DNA from 3 places in the Kribbella sp. NPDC056861 genome. Region 3 is predicted to be linked to each of the others. Evidence: riboswitches for the same ligand, from Rfam matches in the RefSeq annotation. Region 3 holds a riboswitch; each other region holds the start of a gene.
The links. Region 3 has a riboswitch for cobalamin ahead of metE (5-methyltetrahydropteroyltriglutamate--homocysteine S-methyltransferase). Riboswitches for the same ligand answer to the same signal wherever they lie in the genome.
Positions count from the first base shown of each region.

Region 1 (7,430 bases), on a different contig from region 3:
GAGGTGTGCAGGTCGTGGTGCAGCTGCGCGGCCTGGATCAGGGTCCAGATCTGCGCCCGCAGGGTGGGGACCTTGTCGGGGTCGAGCGCCGAGACGGTGGCGTACTCGTCGAGCAGGTACTCGAGCTTGGCCATGTCGCCGTACGTCTCGGCCCGCGCCATCGGCGGTACCAGGTGGTCGACGATCACGGCGTGCCCGCGGCGCTTGGCCTGCGTGCCCTCGCCCGGGTCGTTGACGATGAACGGGTAGACGAGCGGCAGGTTGCCCAGTACTGCGTCGGGCGCGCAGTCGGCGGCCATGCCTATGCCCTTACCTGGCAGCCACTCGAGCGTGCCGTGCTTGCCGAGGTGGACGACCGCGTGGGCGCCGAAACCGCCTTCTTCCACCGGCGCTTCCAGCCAGCGGTAGGCCGCGAGGTAGTGATGCGAGGGCGCCATGTCGGGGTCGTGGTAGATCGCGACCGGGTTCTCGCCGAAGCCGCGGGGCGGCTGGATCATCAGTACTACGTTGCCGAACCGGAGCGCCGCGAGCGCGATCGCGGGCTCGGGGCCCGACAGGTCGACGTACAGGGAGCCGGGGGCTTCACCCCAAGCCTCGATCATTGCCGTCTGCAACGACTCTGGGGTCTTGCCGAACCACTTCGCGTAGGTGGAGAGCGGGATCTTCGCGACGGCGCTGGACAGCTGCTCGTCGGTGAGCCAGTCGACGTCGTGACCGCCGGCCGCGATCAGGCGGTGGACCAGGCCGTCGGCGCCGTCCGCGCCCTGCAGCTCGTCGAGGTTGAGGTCGGGGCCGAGGTCGTAGCCGGCGTCCTTGAGCTGGCCGAGCAGGACGACTGCCGAGGCCGGGGTGTCGAGGCCGACCGCGTTGCCGATCCGGGCGTGCTTGGTCGGGTAGGAGGAGAGGACCAGCGCGAGCTTCTTGTCGGCGGGTTGCACGTGGCGGAGCTTGGCCTGGGCGACCGCGATACCGGCGAGGCGGGCGCAACGCTCCTCGTCAGGCGCGTAGCTGGCGATGCCCTCGGCGTCGTACGCCTTGAAGGAGAACGGGATGGTGATCAGGCGGCCGTCGAACTCGGGGATCGCGACCTGGGTGGCGGCGTCGAGCGGGCTGATCGCGGCGTCGCTCTCGAGCCACTGCTCGCGGGTGGAGGTCAGCGCGAGGCCCTGAATGAGCGGGATGTCGAGCGAGGCGAGCGCGCCGGCGTCCCAGGAGTCGTCGCCGCCGGCTGTCGCGTTGGAGGCGACTGTGCCGCCTGCTGCCAGCAGGGTGGTGACGAGGACGTCGCATTCGCGCAGCATCTCGAACAGCTGGGCGTTGTCGTCGTGGCTGGGGTCAAGGCCGCGCAGCGTTCCGCAGTACACGGGGAGGGCTTGGGCGCCCGCAGCCTCGATCGCGTTGGCGAGGGAGTCGACGAAGGCAGTGTTGCCGGAGATCTCGTGGGCGCGATAGTAGACGACGCCGACCACCGCGCGGGTGTCCTTGGTATACGTGCGGCCGGCCCTGAGCCCGTACGTCGGGAGGGTCTTCGGCGGATCGAACTCGTCGCCGGTCAGCAGGATGGTGTCGCTGAGGAAGCCCGCCAGGTTCTTGAGGTTCTCGGACCCGCCTTCGCGCAGGTAACCGAGCGCCTCCGAGACCGCGCCGGCGGGAACTGTCGACATCGACATCAGCTCGGCGTCGGGGGCCGCCTCACCGCTGAGCACGACCGTCGGGAGGCCTGAGGCGATAACCGCGTCGAGCCCCTCCTCCCAGGCGCGCCGACCGCCCAACAGGCGGACCACGACAACCTCGACGCCCTCGAGCAGCGTCGGCAGGTCGGCAAGCTCGACCCGGGCGGGGTTGGCGACCCGCCACCCGGCCTGGGCTTGCGACGCAGCCAGCAGATCGGTGTCGGCAGTAGAGAGCAGCAGCAGATTCGCGGGCACGCGCGGCCGGTCCTTCCTCGGGGTGTCCACGCCCCAGGTGGCAGGTACGACAGCAGCAGTTCCTGACTCCCGCGCAAGCGCGGTCACAGTGGCGGGACCGTCCCGGACTCACACCGGGTTCCTGCACATCCGTCGATGAGAAACAGACTCTAGCCCTACCGTCGAGGCGACGACTGCTGGGCGGTGTGGTCGACGTACCAGCCGATGACATTGGGCCAGAAGTAGAAGGCCTTGGTGCCGCCTGCGGTGAGGACTTGTTCGACGCTGACTCGGGTGCCGGTCTCGGTGGGTTCGAAGCGGATCTCGACCTCGGTGTCGTCGACCGAGCTGCGGTAGGCGAAGAGGGCGCCGGGTTCCCAGGCGGTGATCTGGCCTAGTTCGAGGACGTCTTCGGCGGTGGTGGGGTCGGCGTAGCGGTAGATCTCGAGGACTCGGCCGCCGACGCCGGGCTCGATCTGCATGCCGATGGCTCGGTTGGCGTCGAAGAAGTTGATCGGGCCGCGGACCCACCACAGGTCGATCTCGGCGGTGAAGAGGTGGAACGCCGCTGCCGGGTCGGTGGCGACCTCGACGGAGGCGGAGGCTGATTGCTTGGTCATGAGTTCTCCCCTTGCTCGACATGTCTTTTGAATGCGCCCAACTGCTCCTGCCAGTGCGCCTGCAACTGGTCGAGCCAGGCCTGTACTGCGACCACCGGCTCCTGTCGCAGCCGGAAGACCCGCAGCCGCGCGTCGTCGGCCACCCGTTCGTCGGAGATCAGGTCGGCGGACAGCAGGATCCGCAGGTGGCGGCTCATGGCCGGCGCCGACGAACCCGTGGCCGTGGCCAGCTCGCCGGCTCGGCGAGGGCCTTCTCCTAGCAACCGGACGACCTGCCGGCGCGTCGGATCAGCGAGTACTTCGAAGAAGCGGTCGACGTCGTCTGCCATGACTTAATAGTTACAGACTCTGTTAACTATTGGCAAGCGCTAGAACGTTCGCCGGACGCACTAAAGTGGGCGGGCCAGCTGCCTGACAGGCCGAAAGGAATTCTGTGGTTCAGCACACCCGGAGAGCGCGCGTGCTCGACGTTCTCGGCGCCGACCGACCCTGGCAGGTGCCGGACGAGTGGCTGACCGGCGTCCGCGACCGGTTGCGCGCCTGGGGCGACGACCCGAAGGCGCTGCGGCCGGGGGCCTTTCCGGACTTCGTCGAGGGAACGCCCGCCGCGGTGTGGTTCGCCCACCAGGTGGCGCCGCTGCTGGCCGGGTGGATTCCGGTGCTCCACGGGGAGCACGCCGATCTCTCGGCTGAGCTGACGCGTGACTTCCACAGATCGACCACGCGGTACGGCGGCGCCGGTCACCTGATCCAGGTCGCCGCGACCGACTGGCCGCTGCTGGTGATCTCCGGCGCGCGGAGTTTCGACGTCGCCGGACGCCTGGAGGCGCTGCAGCTGTCGCGTGATGTGGTGAGCCTGTTCCGCGATGCGCCGCCGCTGGCCGCGCGCGCCAAGGCGTTGACCGCCGGGTACGACCGGGTGATGGCCGACCGCGAGGTCACCCGGATGCACACCGAGGCCGACTACGACACGATCCTGCAGTTCTGGCGGACGACGGTGCTGAGCGACGCAGAGCGCGCAGTACTGCCGGAACTGGCCGGGCCCGCGTCAGCCCTGCGGTACTCGCTCGACACGCTGCGGGACACGCACGACAAGCTGTCGCTGACGGTTGCCGACAATCCTTCGCTGAACTTCTCGCAGCTGCTGGCGCGGTTGATCCGTACTGCGGGGCTCAGTGCTCAGCCGCCGGCGGTGGGGCAGATTCTCGGGGTCGACGGGTGGGACGTCGAGAACGCGCTGGCCGATCTCAGGCGGGGCTTCGATCCGCAGGCTTGGTTGCGCAGCAATACCGAGTGGCTGGGGCGTGCGGTCGCTCAGGATCAGCAGATGCTGGCGCGGTCGTGGGCGGCTGCGGCGACTCGGGTGTCGATCCACTTGGCTGGAGTGCTCGAGCAGGGGCCGTGGCCGGATCCGGAGGTGCCGGATCTTGCTGCGTTCTTCGAGATTCTCGATCAGTCGAGTGTTGATGGTGGCGCGCCTGAGATCGAGTTGACGGCGCCGGACGGGCCGTTGACGCATACGTGGGGATCGAATGCCGCTCCCCCGGTGCCTGAGGTCGTCGTTGAGGCTGCGCCCGAGCCATTGACCAACGCCGTACCGGCTGCCGCCGCGGCGAACGTAGTACCGGCGCCGGCGGCGGAGGTGGATGACTTCGTCGCTCCCGAGCCGGTGCCCGAGGACGATGCGCTCGCCGAGCTGGAGGCGCTGATCGGGCTGGAGTCGATCAAGGAAGCCGTCCGCAAGATGGTGGCCGAGATCAAGACCAACCAGCGCCGCAAGGAGTTCGGGCTGCCGATCCAGGAGCGGGCCCGGCACATGGTGTTCGTCGGCAAGCCCGGTACGGCGAAGACCACGATCGCGCGGTTGCTCGCCAAGGTCTACCTGCAGCTGGGCGTGCTGGAGAAGGGCCACGTGGTCGAGGTCGACCGCTCCGACCTGGTCGGTTCCGGGGTCGGTACGACGGCACCGATGACGGCGGCCAAGTTCCGCGAGGCGCTCGGCGGGGTGCTGTTCGTCGACGAGGCGTACACCCTGGTGCCGGACAACAACCCGGGTGACTACGGGATGGAGTCCGTCGCCACGCTGCTGAAGATGATGGAGGACTATCGCGACGAGTGTGTCGTGATCGTGGCCGGCTACCACCGCGAGATGCAGCGGTTCCTCGACTCCAACCCCGGCCTCGCGTCGCGGTTCCCGAAGCTGCTGTCGTTCAGCGAGTACAGCACCGACCAGCTGGTCGCCATCTTCGCGTTGCAGGCCCGGCAGAAGGGCATGACCCACAACGACGAGGTGCTGGCCGCCGTACGCCGGAACATCCCGGCCGCGCCGCGTGGCCACAACTTCGGCAACGGCCGGTTCATCCGGAACCTGCTCGAAGAGGCCATCTCCAACCAGGCGACCCGGCTGGCCCGGCGCGATCCCGACAGCCTGACCGAGCGCGACCTGCGCGAGATCCTGCCCGAGGACGTGAAGTCGGCCGGGTCGATGCGGGCCGAGGACTATCTGCTGCAGAAGCCTGGGACCTGAGCCCTGCGGCCTGCGCCGGACTGGTTGCTTAGAGCAACCAGTCCGACCGGCTCGGTCAGAAGGCTTGCTGGTAAAGGGCTCGCAGCTCAGGGGTGGCCGGGCCGCTCTCGCCGCAGATGCTGACTTGGGCGTCGATCGCGCTGACCAGATAGGTACCGCCGACCTTGAACTCGACGCCCAGCAGCGTCGCGACGGCATCGGCGTCGGACCTGACCTCGACGGTGGTCGCCTCGCCGCCGCGGTACCAGTGGTCGACGCGGAGGGTGACGAGTTCGCCCTTGACCGCGGTCGCCGTGCCTTCGAAGGCGGTCTGCATACGGCGCAGGTCTGCCACCTCGACCGCCTTGCACTTGCCGGAGGCGCCGCCACCGACGGTTAGCTTGAGCACCGCCTTCGCGATTCCGGGTGGGGTGCTTGGTGTCGTACTGGTCGCCGGCGGACCGGCGACGGGCGGGGTGTCGCCTCCTTGACCTGAGGTGAGGCCCCAGACCAGCCCACCGGTCGCGATCAGTACTCCGGCGGCGGCCGCGGGCAGCCAACGGCGGCGAGCTCCCGCGGTGGTGGGCCGGGTCTCGGTGTCTGTAGTCATGCTGGCCTCCAGGAGGCGATCGATGTCGGGCTCGGGAGCGTCCGACCGTGACGCCGGGTCGGCGGCCTTCAACCGGGCCAGCAGTTCGTCGTCGTTCACAGCTCGCTCCCTTCTTTGCCCTGTTCCTGTCCGGCACCGACGTCGTTCTTTCGTCCCAACCGGGCGGCGAGACTTTTCTTTGCCCGATGCAACCGGATGCTGACGGCGTTCGGGGTCAGACCGGTCACCTCGGCGATGCCTCGCGGTGGGAGTCCTTCCCAGGCCCACAACATGACGATCTCGCGATCGAGCTCGCCGAGGGTGCCCAGCGCTTCGTGCAGCGCGGCGTGGTCCGCGGCCGGTGGCGGGAGTGCGTACGTAGTACGGGCTAGGCGTTCTACCAGTCTTAGGCGACGGCCCTCAGCTCTTCGGGCGTTGGCCAGGCAGCCGCGGGCGACCCCGTAGCACCAGGGCAGGACCTCGTCCGGGTCGAGCGGGCTGTCACCGAGTCCTGGTACGTCGTCGAGGCGGCGCCAGAGCACCAGCATCGTGTCGGCCAGTACGTCGTCGACGGCGTCGCGGTCGGCCCGGCGTACCAGATAGCGCTGCACCGGCCCGGCCACCAACCGCACCAACGCCTCGAAGCGAGCCTCGCGCACCCGCACATCCTCTCGCCCCAGCATGGAAGTCACACCATCATCTGTCCGGCAACGAACGAGTTCTTTCGGCGAGCTCTGGACTATTTGGCGGAGCGGGCGACGGTGATCGCCTGGTCGTACAGAGCTTCGATGTCTTCGGTGCCGTCCGAGGCGACCCAGGTCGCGGTGCTGGCGTCGACGCAGGCGAAGCTGACGGCGATCACGATCCTTGCCTCGAGTTCGCGCTCCGAGCCTCCGCCGAGGCGATCGCGGACGGCCGGCAGCAGATCCTGCTGCCAGCGCAGGCGCTTCTGCACGTAGCTCGCCTGCAGCGAGGGGGTGGCGAAGATCAGCTTGGACAGCGTGAGCGTCAGGTCGAGCGAGTGGTTCGCGGTCGCGAGCACCAGGAATCCGGCGCGCAACGCTGCCCACGCGGAGACCTCGGGCGGCTGCGACTCGACGGTCGTGCGGAGGAGTTCGCCGAGCGCGTCCTGGTCGCCGCAGACCAGGTCTTCCTTGGTGCCGAAGTACCGGAAGAGGGTGCGCTGCGAGACCCCCGCCTCGGCCGCGATCTCCGAGGTGGTCGTCCGGTCGTACCCCTGGGTGGTGAACAGGCGGACGGCCGCCTCCAGGATCTCCTGCCTGGCGAGCTGTCGAGAGCGGTCCCAGACCGTCGCCTGCTTCATGGGCCGAGGATACCGCGAGAGGGTCAGGCAATGCCATCTTGGCAGTCACTGACACACTGGCATAGACTGTCGAACACGATCCGATCGAGAGGCTTGAGGATGATGGACTATCGCGGGCAACTGACCCTGATCACCGGTGCCAGCGCGGGCCTCGGCGCGGAGTTCGCGCGCCAGCTGGCCGCGCGGGGTTCGGGGCTGGTCCTGGTGGCGCGGCGGCAGGACCGGCTGACCGCGCTGGCGGACGAGCTGATCGCGCAGTACGGGGTCGCGGTGCACACCGTCGCGCAGGACCTGAGCGAGGAGCGGGTCGGCGAGAAGCTCCACGCGACACTGCGCGAGCGTGGGCTGAAGGTGACCAGCGTGATCAACAACGCCGGCTTCGGCACCTTCGGGCCGTTCGCCACCGAGGACGCGGACCGGTTACGGCAGGAGATCGCGGTCGACGTCTCCGCGGTGGTCGACATCAGCCGGGCGTTCATCAACG
Region 1 covers NZ_JBFBNQ010000001.1:912,384-919,813, forward strand. The annotation lists gene cobN (cobaltochelatase subunit CobN) at 1-1,928, opposite strand, end outside; cobalamin riboswitch at 1,965-2,091, opposite strand; gene AB0P21_RS04115 (hypothetical protein) at 2,084-2,527, opposite strand; gene AB0P21_RS04120 (metalloregulator ArsR/SmtB family transcription factor) at 2,524-2,856, opposite strand; gene AB0P21_RS04125 (AAA family ATPase) at 2,988-5,054, shown strand; gene AB0P21_RS04130 (hypothetical protein) at 5,110-5,742, opposite strand; gene AB0P21_RS04135 (sigma-70 family RNA polymerase sigma factor) at 5,739-6,281, opposite strand; gene AB0P21_RS04140 (helix-turn-helix domain-containing protein) at 6,362-6,946, opposite strand; gene AB0P21_RS04145 (SDR family oxidoreductase) at 7,046-7,430, shown strand, end outside.
Region 1: another riboswitch for cobalamin. It lies ahead of cobN (cobaltochelatase subunit CobN); the one in region 3 lies ahead of metE (5-methyltetrahydropteroyltriglutamate--homocysteine S-methyltransferase).

Region 2 (7,430 bases), on a different contig from region 3:
CGATCGACTGGCCGTTCGCGTCGAACACGTCGTAGCCGGACCCGAGGTCCAGCCGCTTGCGGGCCTTGAAGGAGAAGACCGCCTGGGCCTTGGTGTCGTCGGCGTAGAAGGTGACCTGCTCCTTGAAGGCCATCCGCTTCTGCTGGGCGAACGCCAGCAGCGACCCGTCAGTGCCATCCGGGTTGGTGGCGATCAGTTCGTACCTGTTCGCCATCAGGGTGATCCGCTGCTTCATCGAGAAGGCGGGAACGTACATAGGCGCAGGGCCTTGAGATGGGACCGTCATGCGGAAGAGTCTTTCATCTTCACCGGCTCATCCACGCCCGCTCCACAAGCCAGTGCTCCCAGTCGAACGCCGCGCGCCAGACCTGCAGCGACAGCCGATTCCGACGCCACCTCCAGCTCGATGGCTCCAACTCCTTGCAGGACAAGGTCCCTCGCCACCTCCACGCCCAGCTCGACAGCCTCATCCACTGTCCGCGCTGGACGCCACAGCACCCCGTAGTCGGCCGCAGGCTTCTCACTGCCTACCTGTACTACGAGCCCATCCGCCCGCTCCAAGTACGCCGCAGCGGCGAGTTCCGCCACAACTAGTCGAACCACCTGCGTCCCAGCAGCCCGTACTGCGTCCGCAGCCGCCGCATCTGCAGCAATCACCGCACTGGGCTCGACTCCCGGCAACCCCCGCTGTCCCCACGCCTCCTGGTGCACTGCCCAGGACAGCGGCCTCCGAGCCGCCCAACCGGTCCGCACCAACTCGGGGGCCGCAGCAAACTCCTCCACATGCCCCACGCAGAGGTAGCCGACCAACTCAACGTGTGCAGGCAGGTCCAGAACCGCTGCAACCTCACCTGGCTCGAAGAAGGACACCCAGCCAACGCCGAGGCCTTCAGCCCGCGCTGCCAACCACAGGTTCTGTACTGCTATCGCTGCCGAGAACCAGGTTGTCCGTGGATCCGCATGCCGACCCAGTACGTGCCTGCCGCCGCGTCCGGCATCGCAGGTGACGGCGATGTTCAGTGGCGTCTCCAGGATCGCCTCGATCTTCAACCCGTCGAAGGCGCTTCGCCGGTCAGCAGGTAGCGACGCCGCAAAGGCAGCTTGCTGGGCAGCGGCGAGGTCGCGGATCTGCTGTCGGGTGGCGAGGTCGCGGATCAACAGGAAGTCCCACGGCTGGCTCAAGCCCACACTGGGTGCGCGGTGGGCCGACTCGAGCACCCTGGTCAGTACGTCGTCGGCAATAGGTCGATCGACAAACCCCCGGCGGACATCACGCCGCTCAGCCAAGACCCGGTGGACGACGTCCCGCTCCCCCACCGGATACCCCGGCGCAACCGCCGCCGCTAACACCGGCAGCCGCCCAACAGCCACCGTCGCCCGAGCTGACACCTGCTTCGGCACCACGACCTCCGCGCCGCTGAGGACGACAGCAGCCTCAGCCACACTCGCAGTACCGGCCAGTCGCTCTACCTGATCGCTAGGCGTCGGTACCGACTGCTGCGACAGCTCCAACTTGGAGGCAGTAAACAACCCAGCCCCCAGCGAAGCCACCAGCCGCTGTAAGCCAGGCTCCGTCTCTCTGCCGTCGACAGTGATCACCTGGCTCACTTCCGCCGCGTCGAGACCGACCAGCGCGCTTTCCACGAGATCCCGCAGCTCCCGGTACGACGTACCGGAGCGCAGGCCGATTCCCAGAACTAGCGTCACTTCTCCAGCCCGGCATGGACGCGTGCGGCCGCCACGAACCTGGCCGGCACGTCGGGCGTCGCCGTCCAGTGCAGGTGAAGGTAGGAAGCGTGGATCTGCGAGCGGGCGAATCCCTCCTGCTGACCACCGGGCAAGTACCAGGCAGCCGGTACTCCTTCGTCGAACTCGACGGTTGTGCGGTGGAACTCATGCCCGCGCACGCGCCGCCCTTCGTCGAAGAAGGACGTTGTGGAGGCTGCGATCGCGGTCCGGTAGCCGAGAGTCAGACGACTCGTCATCTGGCCCTTGGCCGGCAGTACGCCGGTCAGTTGGTGACCGTCGAGCTCGCGGCACAGGTAGAGCAGACCGGCGCATTCGGCGACGACGGGCAGGCCTGCTGCGACCTCTGCGGCGACCTGTTCGCGCAACGCTACGTTCGCAGAGAGCGCTTCCGCGTGCAGTTCGGGGAAGCCGCCGCCGAGGTAGAGCGCGGAAGTTGCCTCTGGCAATGACTCGTGGAGCGGGTCGAAGCTGACCACGTCCGCGCCGGCCGCGGTGAGCAGCTCCGCCGTCTCGGCGTAGCGGAAGGAGAAGACCGGTCCGCCTGCGATCGCGATGACCGGGCGGCCCTCCTCGGCAGGCGTCACCTCCGCTGCCGGATCCCAGGCCGTCACATCGAGCGGAGCGGCTGCCCGGGCTGCGGCGATGAAGGCTTCCAGGTCCACGCCTTGGCGGACCAGCTCAGCGGCGGCATCTACCGCGGTCGAGGCCTGTTCGCGCTGCTCATCGGCGGGGATCAAGCCGAGGTGGCGGCTGGGGACAGTGAGGCGGGTGTCACGACGCAGTACGCCGAGCACCGGTATGCCGGTCGGTGCGACGCCTGCGCGTACTTCGGCCTCGTGGCGATCGGAGCCGACCTTGTTGAGGATCACTCCGACGATCCGGACACCGGTGTCGTAGGCAACGAAACCCTGGACGACGGCGCCGACGCTGCGGCCGGCCGCGGAGGCGTCGACCACCAGCACGACCGGTGCCTGCAGCAACTTCGAGACGTGGGCGGTGGACGAGTAGCCCTCGGTGCCGAGCGCGCCGTCGTACAGGCCCATCACGCCCTCGACCACCGCGATGTCGGCGCCGGCGCAGCCGTGCGCGAACAGCGGCGCGACTCGCTCCTCGCCGGACAGCATCGGGTCGAGGTTGCGGCCCGGTCGCCCGGTCGCGACGGCGTGGAAGCCGGGGTCGATGTAGTCCGGTCCGACCTTGAAGCCGGCCACGGTATGGCCGGCTCGGCGCAGCGCAGCCATCAGCCCGACAGCCACCGTCGTCTTACCGGCGCCAGAGGAAGGCGCCGCGATCACCAGCCGCGGGATCACGCCGCCACCCGCGCCCGGTCCACCGGCGCCCGGCCCGAGCTTCGTCCGGACCTGAGGCTCGAACTCGCGCTCCCGCTGCTCTGCTGCGCGCTCACCACTCGATGCCTTTCTGGCCCTTCTGGCCGGCGTCCATCGGGTGCTTGACCTTGGTCATCTCGGTGACCAGATCGGCCGCGTCGAGCAGCCGCTGGTCGGCGTTCCGGCCGGTGATCACGACGTACTGGTGACCGGGCCGCGACGTCAGCGTCTCGACCACCTCGTCGACGTCGACCCAGCCCCACTTCATCGGGTAGGTGAACTCGTCGAGCACGTACAGATCGTGCGTCTCGGCGGCGATCCGGCGCTGGATCTCGCGCCAGCCCTCGATCGCGTCGGCGGCGTGGTCCTCCTCGGTGCCGGCCTTGCGCGACCAGCTCCAGCCCTCGCCCATCTTGTGCCACTCGACCGGGCCGCCTTCACCCGTTGCCTCGTGCAACTTCCCGAGCGCCTTGAACGCGCTCTCCTCGCCGACTTTCCACTTCGCGCTCTTGACGAACTGGAAGACGCCGATGTTCCAGCCCTGGTTCCAGCCGCGCAGCGCCATCCCGAACGCGGCGGTCGACTTCCCCTTCATCTCCCCGGTGTGCACCATCAGCAACGGCCGGTTGCGGCGCTGCCGGGTGGTCAGGCCGTCCTTCGGTACGACGCTCGGCTGTCCTTGCGGCATCAGGCAGCGCTCCGATCGGTGACCGCGCGCACAAGATTGCCCGCGGCAACTTCGCCCAGGTCCAGGTACTCCGCGCCGAGGTCGGCGGCCAGCTCGGCCGAGAGGCCCAAGCGGACTCCGCGGCGTGGTTCGCAGTCGACCACGACCGACGCGATCCCCTGCTGGGCCAGCCAGCCTGCGGCTTGCTTGGCCTTGGCAAATGCCTTGTCGCCGGAGGTCGCGCGACCGTCGGTCACGAGGACCAGCAGAGGGCGTCGGCGCGGATCACGGATCGCGGCGATTCGCAGTACGTCGGAGGCTTTCATGAGGCCTTCGGCGAGTGGGGTGCGGCCGCCGGTCGGGAGGGATTCGAGGCGGCGTACTGCGGTCTCGACGCTGCCGGTCGGCGGGAGGGCGACGGTCGCCTCGGCACCGGCGAAGGTGACGAGACCGACCTTGTCGCGGCGCTGATAGGCATCGAGGAGGAGCGAGACGATCGCGGTCTTGACCTCGGACATCCGCCTCTTCGTGCCCATTGATCCGGACGCGTCGACGCAGAACAGGACGAGGTTGCCCTCGCGGCCTTCGCGGACGCCCAGGCGTACGTCGGAGCCGCGGACTGCGAGGCCGGGGCCGGTGCGGCCGCGGGCGTGCTGATGCGGGGCTGCGGTGCGGATGGTGGCGAGGAGGTGCGGGCGGCCGGATTCGCGGCCGACGCGGGGCCGGTCGCCGACTACGCGGCCGACCTCGGTGAGCGCTCTCGAGCGGCGGCCGGCTACGCCTGGGCCGGCGGAATCGATGGTGAGCAGGCGGGCTTTGTACGGCGCGGAGCTGGCTGCTACCTGGCCGGTCGGGGCTGGGCCCGGGAGAGCGCTTCCTGAGTTCTCGGCCGGTTTGTCGGAGTCGGCGTTGGTGGGTGACAGCGTTGGGTCGTCGGCATTGCTCTCGCCGGCGGAGTCACCGTCATCCGGGCGCCCGTTGTCCGGTCCGCCGTCGTCCGGCCCTGCGTCGGGGCCGCCATCGGGGTTGTTGTCCGGACCACCATCCGGGCCGCCATCCGGGTCGTCGTCGGGATCAGGGTCCGGCGGGGTGCTGTTCTGGATCGCCTGCTCGAGTTGCTCGTCATCCAGCCCAGGAGCGTCGAACGGGTTGCGGCGCTTGCGGTGCGGCAGGGCGAGCTTCGCCGCGGCGCGGACGTCCTCGACCTCGACGACCGTCCGGCCGGACCAGGCCGCGTGGGCTACCGCAGTACGGGCGGTGACCAGGTCGGCGCGCATGCCGTCGACGTCGAAGGAGGCGCAGATCTCGGCGATCTGGCGCAGCGCCGCGTCGGTGAGGATCACGTCGGCGAGGCGGGACTGGGCCTTGACGATCCGCTCGGACAGCTCGGCCTGCGGACCGGCGTACTTGGTGACGAAGGCGGCCGGGTCGGCCTCGTAGGTGAGCCGGGCGCGCATCACCTCGACCCGTACTGCGGGGTCGCGGCTGGCGACGACGTCGACCGTGAGGCCGAAGCGGTCGAGCAGTTGCGGGCGGAGTTCGCCCTCTTCGGGGTTCATCGTGCCGACCAGGACGAAGCGCGCGGGGTGGGTGATCGAGACGCCGTCGCGCTCGACGGTGGCGCGGCCCATCGCGGCGGCGTCGAGGAGTACGTCGACCAGGTGGTCGTGGAGGAGGTTGACCTCGTCGACGTACAGGAGGCCGCGGTGGGCTGCGGCGAGCAGGCCTGGTTCGTAGACGGTGACGCCCTCAGAGAGCGCTCGCTCGAGGTGGAGAGAGCCGAGTACTCGGTCTTCGGTGGCGCCTACTGGTAGCTCTACCAGTCGGGCGGGCCGCGGGTGCGAGCTGTTGTCGGCGGGGTGCGGGCCGTCAGGGCAGGTGGGGTCCGGGTTGGTGGGGTCGCAGGAGAAGCGGCAGCCTTCCAGGACGTCGACGGCGGGCAGGATCTCGGTCAGCGCGCGGACGGCGGTGGACTTCGCCGTGCCTTTCTCGCCGCGGATCAGTACGCCGCCGATCGCCGGGGAGACCGCGGCAAGGATCAGCGCGAGCTGGAGGTCCTCCATGCCGACCACGGCGGTGAAGGGAAAGCCGTTCGAGACCGGCTTGAGGTTCTGACTGATCGGGGTAGACCCCATCGGCGGTGCTTCCCTTCGTCCCGCGGGTGTCCACGCCCGCCTTGGCACTGGCACGCCGGGGCGCGGAGAGCGCTCCCTGGCGGAAGGTCGCGGATGTCCTGGCTTCCGGGCGAGAGCCCGGTCACAGTGGCGGGACCGCCCCGGAATTCAGCCCAGCAGGGCTGTCACCGGTGTTCCTCCACGACCTTCCCGGCGATCATTCCACACCGGCCGTGGAGCTAATTTGTGAAGGCCGCCGACAGGTGGTCCGCGGCCGAATCGCCGGGGAGTTCGCCGACGCCGGTGATCGGGGTGACGGTGATGTAGCCGGCGAGCAGCAGCGCCTCGTCGGTGTCGGTCTCGGTCGGCGGCTCACGCAGTACCTGGCCGACGATCGGCTCGCCCGTCGGGGACTTCTCCAGCACCAGCCGGGACCGCTCGTACGGCACCAGCCGGGCCCAGCGGGCGCCCTTGAGCTCCGACACGGGCACGTCGGGCACGTTGACGTTGATGACCGTCCCGACCGGCTGCTCCAGCAGCCAAGAGAGCGCTTCCCGGGCCACCGCACCGGCCGTTTCGTTGTACGACGGCTGCTCGGAGTCGATGCTGATCGCGAGCCCGGACAAGCCCTGGCTGGCGGCGGTCAGCGCCGCGGCCACCGTGCCGGAGTGCAGGATCGGGCCGATGTTGTGACCGTTGTTGATCCCCGAGACGACCACGTCCGGCGACGGGCCGAACGCGCCCAGCCGGGCCAGCGTCACCGCCAGCGCCGGTGTCCCGTCGATCCCGATGAAGCCGTTCTCACCGGTCTTCGACGCGATCGCCTTGCCGATCATCCCGGCCCGCGAGCTGCCGACGCCGCTCTGGTCGTCCCACGGCGCGACCACCTGCACCGCGTGGCCGGCCTCCGTCATCGCCGCGGCGAGCGCCTGGATCCCGGCGGACTCGTAACCGTCGTCGTTGGTGACCAGGACTCTGAGCTGTTCGGACGCCATGCGTCCACCCAATCACACCCTGGCCACCCTCGCCGCCCGATCACTCAGCCGCGATCCTCGATGTCCCCCTCGGTCTCCAGTACTGCGGTCCGCAGCGTCTCCAGCGCCTCCGCGCTCGGCTCCGACCACAGTCCGCGCTGAGCAGCCTCGAGCAGCCGCTCGGCGATCCCGTGCCGCGCCCACGGGTTCGACTTGCGGAAGAACTCGGCGATCTCCGGGTTCGCGACGTACTCCGTGGTCAACGTCTCGTACATCCAGTCGTCGACCACCCCGGCAGTGGCGTCGTACCCGAACAGGTAGTCCACCGTCGCCGCCATCTCGAAGGCGCCCTTGTACCCGTGGCGCTGCATCGCCGCCATCCAGCGCGGGTTCACCACCCGGGCCCGGAAGACCCGCTTGGTCTCCTCCTCCAGCGTCCGCGTCTTGACCTGCGCCGGTACCGCGGAGTCGCCGATGTAGGCCTTCGGGTTGGAGCCGGTCAGGTGCCGCACCATCGCGACCATGCCGCCGTGGTACTGGAAGTAGTCGTCGGAATCCATGATGTCGTGCTCACGGGTGTCCGCGTTCTTGGCCGCGA
Region 2 covers NZ_JBFBNQ010000001.1:903,695-911,124, forward strand. The annotation lists gene AB0P21_RS04080 (hypothetical protein) at 1-256, opposite strand, end outside; gene bluB (5,6-dimethylbenzimidazole synthase) at 283-1,707, opposite strand; gene AB0P21_RS04090 (cobyrinate a,c-diamide synthase) at 1,704-3,059, opposite strand; gene cobO (cob(I)yrinic acid a,c-diamide adenosyltransferase) at 3,151-3,765, opposite strand; gene AB0P21_RS04100 (putative cobaltochelatase) at 3,765-5,879, opposite strand; cobalamin riboswitch at 5,953-6,100, opposite strand; gene AB0P21_RS04105 (5'/3'-nucleotidase SurE) at 6,098-6,853, opposite strand; gene cobN (cobaltochelatase subunit CobN) at 6,898-7,430, opposite strand, start outside.
Region 2: another riboswitch for cobalamin. It lies ahead of AB0P21_RS04100 (putative cobaltochelatase); the one in region 3 lies ahead of metE (5-methyltetrahydropteroyltriglutamate--homocysteine S-methyltransferase).

Region 3 (7,430 bases):
CGGATCGAAGCCGGCGTCGTCTACGTGAACCGAGCCGCCGGCGCGACCACCGGCGCCTGGCCCGGGGTCCAGCCGTTCGGCGGCTGGAAGGGCTCCGGCACCTCCGGCAAGGCCGGTGGCGGCCTGTACTACGTCCAGCAGTTCCTCCGCGAACAGTCCCGAACGGTGGTAACCCGATGACCGCGACGATCTCTCCGGGCAAGTCTGTCCAAGTACGCCCCGACTGGCTGGCCGACCGACCGCTCCCCGACGTCCGCACCGCCCTGCCCGGCCCGCTCTCCGCCGCGATCGTCGAGCGCGACCTCGCCATCACCAGCCGTTCTCTCCCGCGCGCCTACCCGCTGGTCCCCCAGCGCGGCCACGGCCTGGCGATCGAGGATGCCGACGGCAACCTCTTCCTCGACTTCAACGCCGGCATCGCGGTCAACTCCACCGGCCACTGCCACCCGCGCGTCGTCGAGGCCGTCAAGCAGCAGACCGAGACCCTCCTGCACTACTCGGCCAGCGACTTCTACCTGCCGATCTACTCGGAGATGTGCTCGGCACTCGCCGCGACCGCACCGATGAGCGACCCGGTCCGGGTGTTCCTCAGCAACTCCGGCGCCGAGGCTGTCGAAGGAGCGCTCAAGCTCGCCCGGTACTCGACCGGCCGCCCGTACGTGATCAGCTTCTTCGGCGCCTTCCATGGCCGCAGCATGGGAGCGGTCACCCTGACCGCCTCGAAGGCGAAGTACCACAAGGGTTTCGGTCCGTTGCTGCCCGGCGTGCTGCACGCGCCGTACGCGTTCAACGGCCGCGACCCGATCACGGGTGCGCCGGTCCACGACGAGGACGCGACCTTCGACTACCTGGAGAACACCCTCTTCCGCTACCAGGTCTCCCCCAGCGAGGTGGCGGCGATCTTCGTCGAGCCGATCCAGGGTGAGGGCGGGTACCTGGTGCCGCCGGCCGGCTGGATGACCCGGCTGCGCGAGCTGTGCGACCGGCACGGCATCCTGCTGGTCGCCGACGAGGTCCAGTCCGGCGCGGGACGCACCGGCAAGATGTGGGCGATCGAACACCAGGACGTCGAGCCGGATGTCCTGATCAGCGCCAAGGGTCTCGCCTCCGGCTTGCCGCTGGGCGCGTTCATGGCCCGGGCAGAGCTGATGGAGAGCTGGCCGGCCGGCGCCCACGGTTCGACGTACGGCGGTAGCCCGATCCCGTGCGCGGCCGGGCTGGCGACTCTCGAGGTGATCCAGGAGGAAGGGCTGCTCGCCAACGCTGACACCATCGGCAAGCAGTTGATGACCGGCCTGCGTGAGCTGCAGCAGAAGTTCCCCGAGCAGATCGTCGACGTCCGCGGTCTCGGCCTGATGATCGGCGTCGAGTTCCGTACCGCGGAGCAGGCGGCCGAGGTCCAGCAGCGTGCGTTCGAGCGTGGCCTGTTGGTGCTCGAGTGCGGCGAGAGCTCGATCCGGATGTCGCCGCCGCTGGTGGTGTCGGCGGCCGAGGCGCAGACCGCGCTGGAGCTGTTCGGCGCCGCGGTCGCCGGATGACCGTGTTCTCTCGGGCCCCGGGCAACGACCTTCCGGTTGTTGCACGGGGCTCCGGCGCACTGCTGTTCGACACCACCGGCCGCCGGTACCTCGACGGCTCGGGCGGCGCGATCGTGGTCGGCATCGGGCACGGCGTCGAGGAGGTCGGAGAGGCGATCGCCCAGCAGTCCAAGCTGGTCTCCTATGCGCACGGCACCGCCTTCGCCTCCGCCGCGCTGGAGAACTACGCCGCCGCACTGGCTCCCCTGCTACCCGTCGACGATCCGCACATCTATCCGGTGTCCGGCGGCAGCGAAGCGGTCGAGACCGCGCTGAAGATGGCACGCGCCTACCACCTGGCCCGGGGTGAGGATCGGTCTGTGGTGATCGGCCGACAGGGCGCGTATCACGGCAACACTCGGGGCGCGCTAGACGTTTCCGGGCGGCCCGGGCTGCGGGCGCCGTATCTTCCGTGGCTGGGATCCGCGCGGCACACCACGACGCCGTACGAGTATCGGTGCGAGTTCCCGACGCACCCCGAAGGCTGTGGCCAGCAGCATGCGGAGAAGCTCGAAGCGCTGATCCTTGCCGAGGGCCCGGAAAATGTCGCGGCCTTCATTGCCGAGCCGATCTCGGGTGCAGCGCTCGGTGCCTGCGTGCCGCCCGACGACTACTGGCCCGCGATCACCGGGGTCTGCCGCCGGTACGGCGTACTGGTGATCGCCGACGAGGTGATGACCGGCTTCGGGCGGACCGGGAAGTGGTTCGCCTGTGAGCATTGGGAGGTGCGGCCGGACATCCTGGTCGCCGCCAAGGGCGCGGCGTCGGGTTACTGGCCACTCGGCTTCGCTGCTTGCAGTGGCGAGGTGCACGAGAAGATCGCCGGTTTCACCCATGGCTTCACCTACTCGCACCACGTCGTTGGCGCGGCGGCCGGGCACGCAGTACTGAAGGTGCTGCAGAAGCGCGACCTGATCGCAGCCTCAGCCAGACAAGGTGCAGCCCTCAAGTCGGCACTCGAAGCAGAGCTGGGCGATCACCCGGCCGTCGGCGACATCCGCGGTCTCGGGCTGCTCTGCGCGGTCGAACTCGTCGCCGACCGACCAACCCGTACGCCGTACGCACGGGCCGATCGCGTCGCCGAGCGAATAGTCGCTGCAGGCAAAGAAGCAGGTGTGCTGCTCTACCACTCCACCGGCTGTGCCGATGGCGTCTCCGGCGACCTCGTCCTGCTCGGGCCACCGCTGGTGATCACCGACGCTCAGGTCGCGGAGCTTGCTGAGCGCACGGCGATCGCAGTACGGCAGGTGACCTAGGGGCGGACCGGCGCCACCCGCGGCGGCGGGTTGGTGGTCGGGCCCGCGTTCTGGGAGAAGGACCAGCCCTCGAAGCTGCCGAGCGGAGGCTTGCGGGCGGAGGCGCCGGACTGGCTGTAGGTCCAGCTGCCGCCGTTCGGCGCGTGCCAGTACGACCAGTACGCGCTGGCCGGCGGCGTGTTGACGCACGGCTCGGTGGCCGCGGTCGGTTTGCCGTTGATCCGGCAGATGAAGGCCTTGCCCCACCGGTTGGTGCCGGTGACGACGAACCCGGCGTTCTCCAGCGCGGCCAGCCCCGTGGTCTGATCGCCCGGCGCACAACGGATCTCGGTCGCCCCGCCGAGGCCCTGGTAGTCGACGATCACGGTCACGCCGTTGGCGTTCGGGCAGTACCCCGCGCTGCCCAACCGGGTGACGGCCGCCTCCGCCGGTGCGTCCTCGACCGTGGCCGGCACCAGTGCGACGGCGAGCGCCGCCACCGTGGCCAACCCCGCCAGTATTCGCCGAACCTTCATCGGGCCCCACCCTTCTCACCGATCGACTGAGTGCCTAACTTATGCAAAAACTGTGCAGCCCGCATCTCGAGAGCAACTCCAGCGGGTACTGTGGTGATCGCAGTTGGTTCGTCCTGCCCGCCAGGTAGGACGTCGTAAGAGGGAACCCGGTGTGATTCCGGGACTGCCCCGCAGCGGTGAGTGGGAACGACCGCCGTCATCAGCACTGGGTCCTTGCGGACCTGGGAAGCGACGGCCACTAGGTGTCTGGCAACAGACGTGCCCGCGAGTCCGAAGACCTGCCACTGCCCATGGACGCTCAGCGTTCGTGGTCGACCTCGGTGACCTCGTGGGAAGGTCGCGGCGCGCATGTGACCATTCGACGGTCCGTGTCTGCTGTTCCCCTTCCGCGAGTCGCCTGGTCCGACGAGACGCCTCACGAAGGAGAGACGCTTGACCAGCAAGTCCGCAGCCGCGGCAGCACGGGCCACCGTGTACGGCTACCCCCGGCAAGGTCCCAACCGTGAACTGAAGAAGGCCATCGAGGGCTACTGGAAGGGCAGCGTCAGCGCGGACGCCCTCCGGCAGACCGCGAAGGACCTGCGCGTGGCCAATTGGCGGCGACTCGCCGCCGACGGCATCGACGAGGTCCCCACCGGCGACTTCTCGTACTACGACCACGTGCTCGACACCACCGCCCTGGTCGGCGCGATCCCCGAGCGGCACCGCTCGGCCGTCGCCGCCGACCCACTGGACGGCTACTTCGCAATGGCCCGCGGCACCCAAGAGGTGGCGCCGCTGGAGATGACGAAGTGGTTCGACACGAACTACCACTACCTGGTCCCGGAGCTCGGCCCGGACACCGTCTTCACGGCCGACTCCACCAAGCAGGTCACCGAGCTGCAGGAAGCCGTCGCGCTCGGCCTCGCTGCCCGCCCGGTCCTCGTCGGCCCGGTCACCTATCTCCTGCTGGCCAAGCCCGCTCCGGGCGTCGCCGACAGCTTCGAGCCGCTCTCACTGCTCGACCAACTCCTCCCCGTGTACGCCGAGGTGCTGGCCGACCTGCGGGCCGCCGGCGCCGAGTGGGTGCAACTGGACGAGCCCGCGCTCATCCAGGACCGCACGACCGACGAACTGGACGCCACAGCGCGTGCCTACGCGACGCTCGGCAACCTCACCGATCGCCCGAAGCTCCTCATCGCCTCGTACTTCGACCGCCTCGGCGAAGCCCTCCCCGTCCTGGCGAAGGCTCCGGTCGAAGGTCTCGCGATCGACTTCACCGGACCCGCCGAGGCCAACCTCGACGCACTGGCCTCGGTCGGCGGGCTGCGCGGCAAGCGGCTGGTCGCGGGTGTCGTCAACGGCCGCAACATCTGGATCAACAATCTGTCCAAGTCGCTCTCCACGCTGGCCACCCTGTTGGGGCTGGCCGATCGGGTCGACGTCAGCTCGTCCAGCTCGTTGCTGCACGTGCCGCTGGACGTCGCCGCCGAGACGGATCTCGATCCGGAAGTCCTGCCCTGGCTGGCTTTCGCGCGCCAGAAGACGGCCGAGATCGTCACCCTGACTCGCGGCATCACCGAGGGCACCGAGGCGATCGCGACCGAGCTCGCCGCCAACCGCGCGGCGCACGACGCGCGAGCCGGGTCGGCGCTGACCAACCGCAGTGAGGTCCGCGACCGGCTGACCGGCGTGACCGCGGCGGACAGTCGCCGCGCGACGCCGTACGGGGAACGGAGTGTGGCCCAGCGAGCGCGCCTGGGACTGCCCTTGCTGCCGACCACCACGGTCGGGTCGTTCCCGCAGACCAACGAGCTGCGCACCGCGCGGGCCGAGCTGCGGGCCGAGCGGATCGGCGTCCCGGAGTACGACGAGCGGATCCAGGCGGAGATCCGGGAGGTGCTCGCCTTCCAGGAGAAGGCCGGGCTGGACGTGCTCGTGCACGGCGAACCCGAGCGCAACGACATGGTCCAGTACTTCGCGGAGCAGCTGGACGGGTATCTCGCAACGCAACACGGCTGGGTCCAGTCGTACGGCACCCGGTACGTGCGGCCGCCGGTGCTCGCGGGAGACATCTCGCGACCGGAGCCGATGACCGTGCGCTGGTGGCAGTACGCGCAGTCGCAGACCGATCGGCCGGTGAAGGGCATGCTGACCGGGCCGGTGACGATGCTCGCCTGGTCGTTCGTCCGCGACGACCAGCCGCGCAGCGACACGGCTCGCCAGGTCGCGCTCGCGCTGCGCGACGAGGTCAACGACCTGGAGGCGGCCGGCGCCGCGGTGATCCAGGTGGACGAGCCGGCCCTCCGGGAGACCCTGCCGCTGCGGCAGGCCGATCGCGCGGCGTACCTGGCCTGGGGCACCGAGGTGTTCCGGCTGAGCACCAGTGGCGTGCGGGCGGACACCCAGATCCATACGCACATGTGTTACGTCGAGTTCGGCGACATCCTGAACGCGCTGGACGAGATGGACGCCGACGTGGCCAGCCTGGAGGCAGCCCGGTCGCATATGCAGGTCGCGCATGAGCTGAGCGATGCCGGCTATCCCCGCGAGGTCGGACCGGGTGTCTACGACATCCACTCGCCGCGCGTGCCCGGCACACCCGAGATCGTGTCGCTGCTGCAGAAGGGCCTGGCCGCGATCCCGGCCGAGCGGCTGTGGGTCAACCCCGACTGCGGGCTGAAGACGCGGGGCTGGGCGGAGGTTCGCGACTCCTTGCAGAACCTGGTGGCCGCGGCGCGCGCGGTACGGGACGAACTGCCGTCCTGACCCCTCTGACCGACCGGGACCAGCCTTTGTCGGAAGGCTGGTCCCGGTCTTCTGGTCTCAGCAGATTGACCGAATGTCGGACAATCTGCACCTCGGCCTCCTCAGCAGCGCGGTCGCCCCCTAAGCTCGGCCAGGTCCGAGCTCCGTGACCGAAAGGCTGACCTGTGACTGACCCGATCGTGCTCGAAGAGACCTATGGCGCGCACAATTACCACCCGCTGCCGGTTACGGTGGCGGCGGCGGAAGGCGTCTGGGTCACCGACACCTCGGAGCGGCGGTACCTGGACTGCCTGGCCGGCTACTCCGCGCTGAACTTCGGCCACCGGCACCCGGCGCTGATCGCCGCCGCCACTGAGCAGCTCGGCCGGGTCACGCTGACCAGCCGAGCCTTCCACCACGACCAGCTCGGCCCGTTCTGCGCCGAGCTCGCCGCGCTGTCCGGCAAGGACGCGGTGCTGCCGATGAACTCCGGCGCCGAGGCGGTCGAGACGGCGCTCAAGCTGGCCCGCCGCTGGGGCTACCTGGTCAAGGGCGTGCCGGACGGCGAAGCCACCATCATCGTTGCTGACGGCAACTTCCATGGCCGGACCATCAGCATCATCAGCTTCTCCGGCGACACCGAGGCCCACGACAACTACGGCCCGTACACGCCCGGCTTCCGCTCCGTCCCGTACGGCGACGCCGCCGCGCTGGAGGCCGCGATCGACGAGACCACGGTCGCCGTCCTGATCGAGCCGGTGCAGGGTGAGGCCGGTGTGGTCGTCCCGCCGGCCGGCTACCTGGCCGCGGTCCGCGAGGTCTGCACCAGGAACCAGGTGCTGATGATGGCCGACGAGATCCAGTCCGGTCTCGGCCGGGCCGGCGCCACCTTCGCGAGCTCGCGGGCGGGCGTCGTACCGGATGTCTATGTCCTCGGCAAGGCGCTCGGCGGCGGCATCATGCCGCTGTCGGCCGTCGTCACCGACCGTGCGGTGATGGATGTCATCACCCCCGGCACGCACGGCAGCACCTTCGGCGGGAACCCGCTGGCGGTGGCGATCGGGCGGGCCGTCATCAAGCTGCTCGAGCCGGGTGACCTGCAGGAGCACGCGCTCGCGATGGAGCAGGAGCTGCGCGACCGGTTGGAGCCTCTGCAGGCTCACGGCCTCGCCGGGCTGCGGGTGCACGGTCTGTGGGCCGGGCTGGATCTCGACCCGGCGCTCGGGAGCGGCCGTGCGCTGTGCGAGCAACTCGCGGAGCACGGCGTACTGGCGAAGGACACGCACGGCTCGACCATCCGGCTGTCTCCGCCGCTGGTGATCACCACCGACGATCTCGACTGGATGACCGAGCGG
Region 3 covers NZ_JBFBNQ010000002.1:726,797-734,226, forward strand. The annotation lists gene AB0P21_RS10510 (aldehyde dehydrogenase family protein) at 1-180, shown strand, start outside; gene AB0P21_RS10515 (aminotransferase class III-fold pyridoxal phosphate-dependent enzyme) at 177-1,538, shown strand; gene AB0P21_RS10520 (aspartate aminotransferase family protein) at 1,535-2,833, shown strand; gene AB0P21_RS10525 (hypothetical protein) at 2,830-3,348, opposite strand; cobalamin riboswitch at 3,436-3,649, shown strand; gene metE (5-methyltetrahydropteroyltriglutamate--homocysteine S-methyltransferase) at 3,781-6,096, shown strand; gene rocD (ornithine--oxo-acid transaminase) at 6,261-7,430, shown strand, end outside.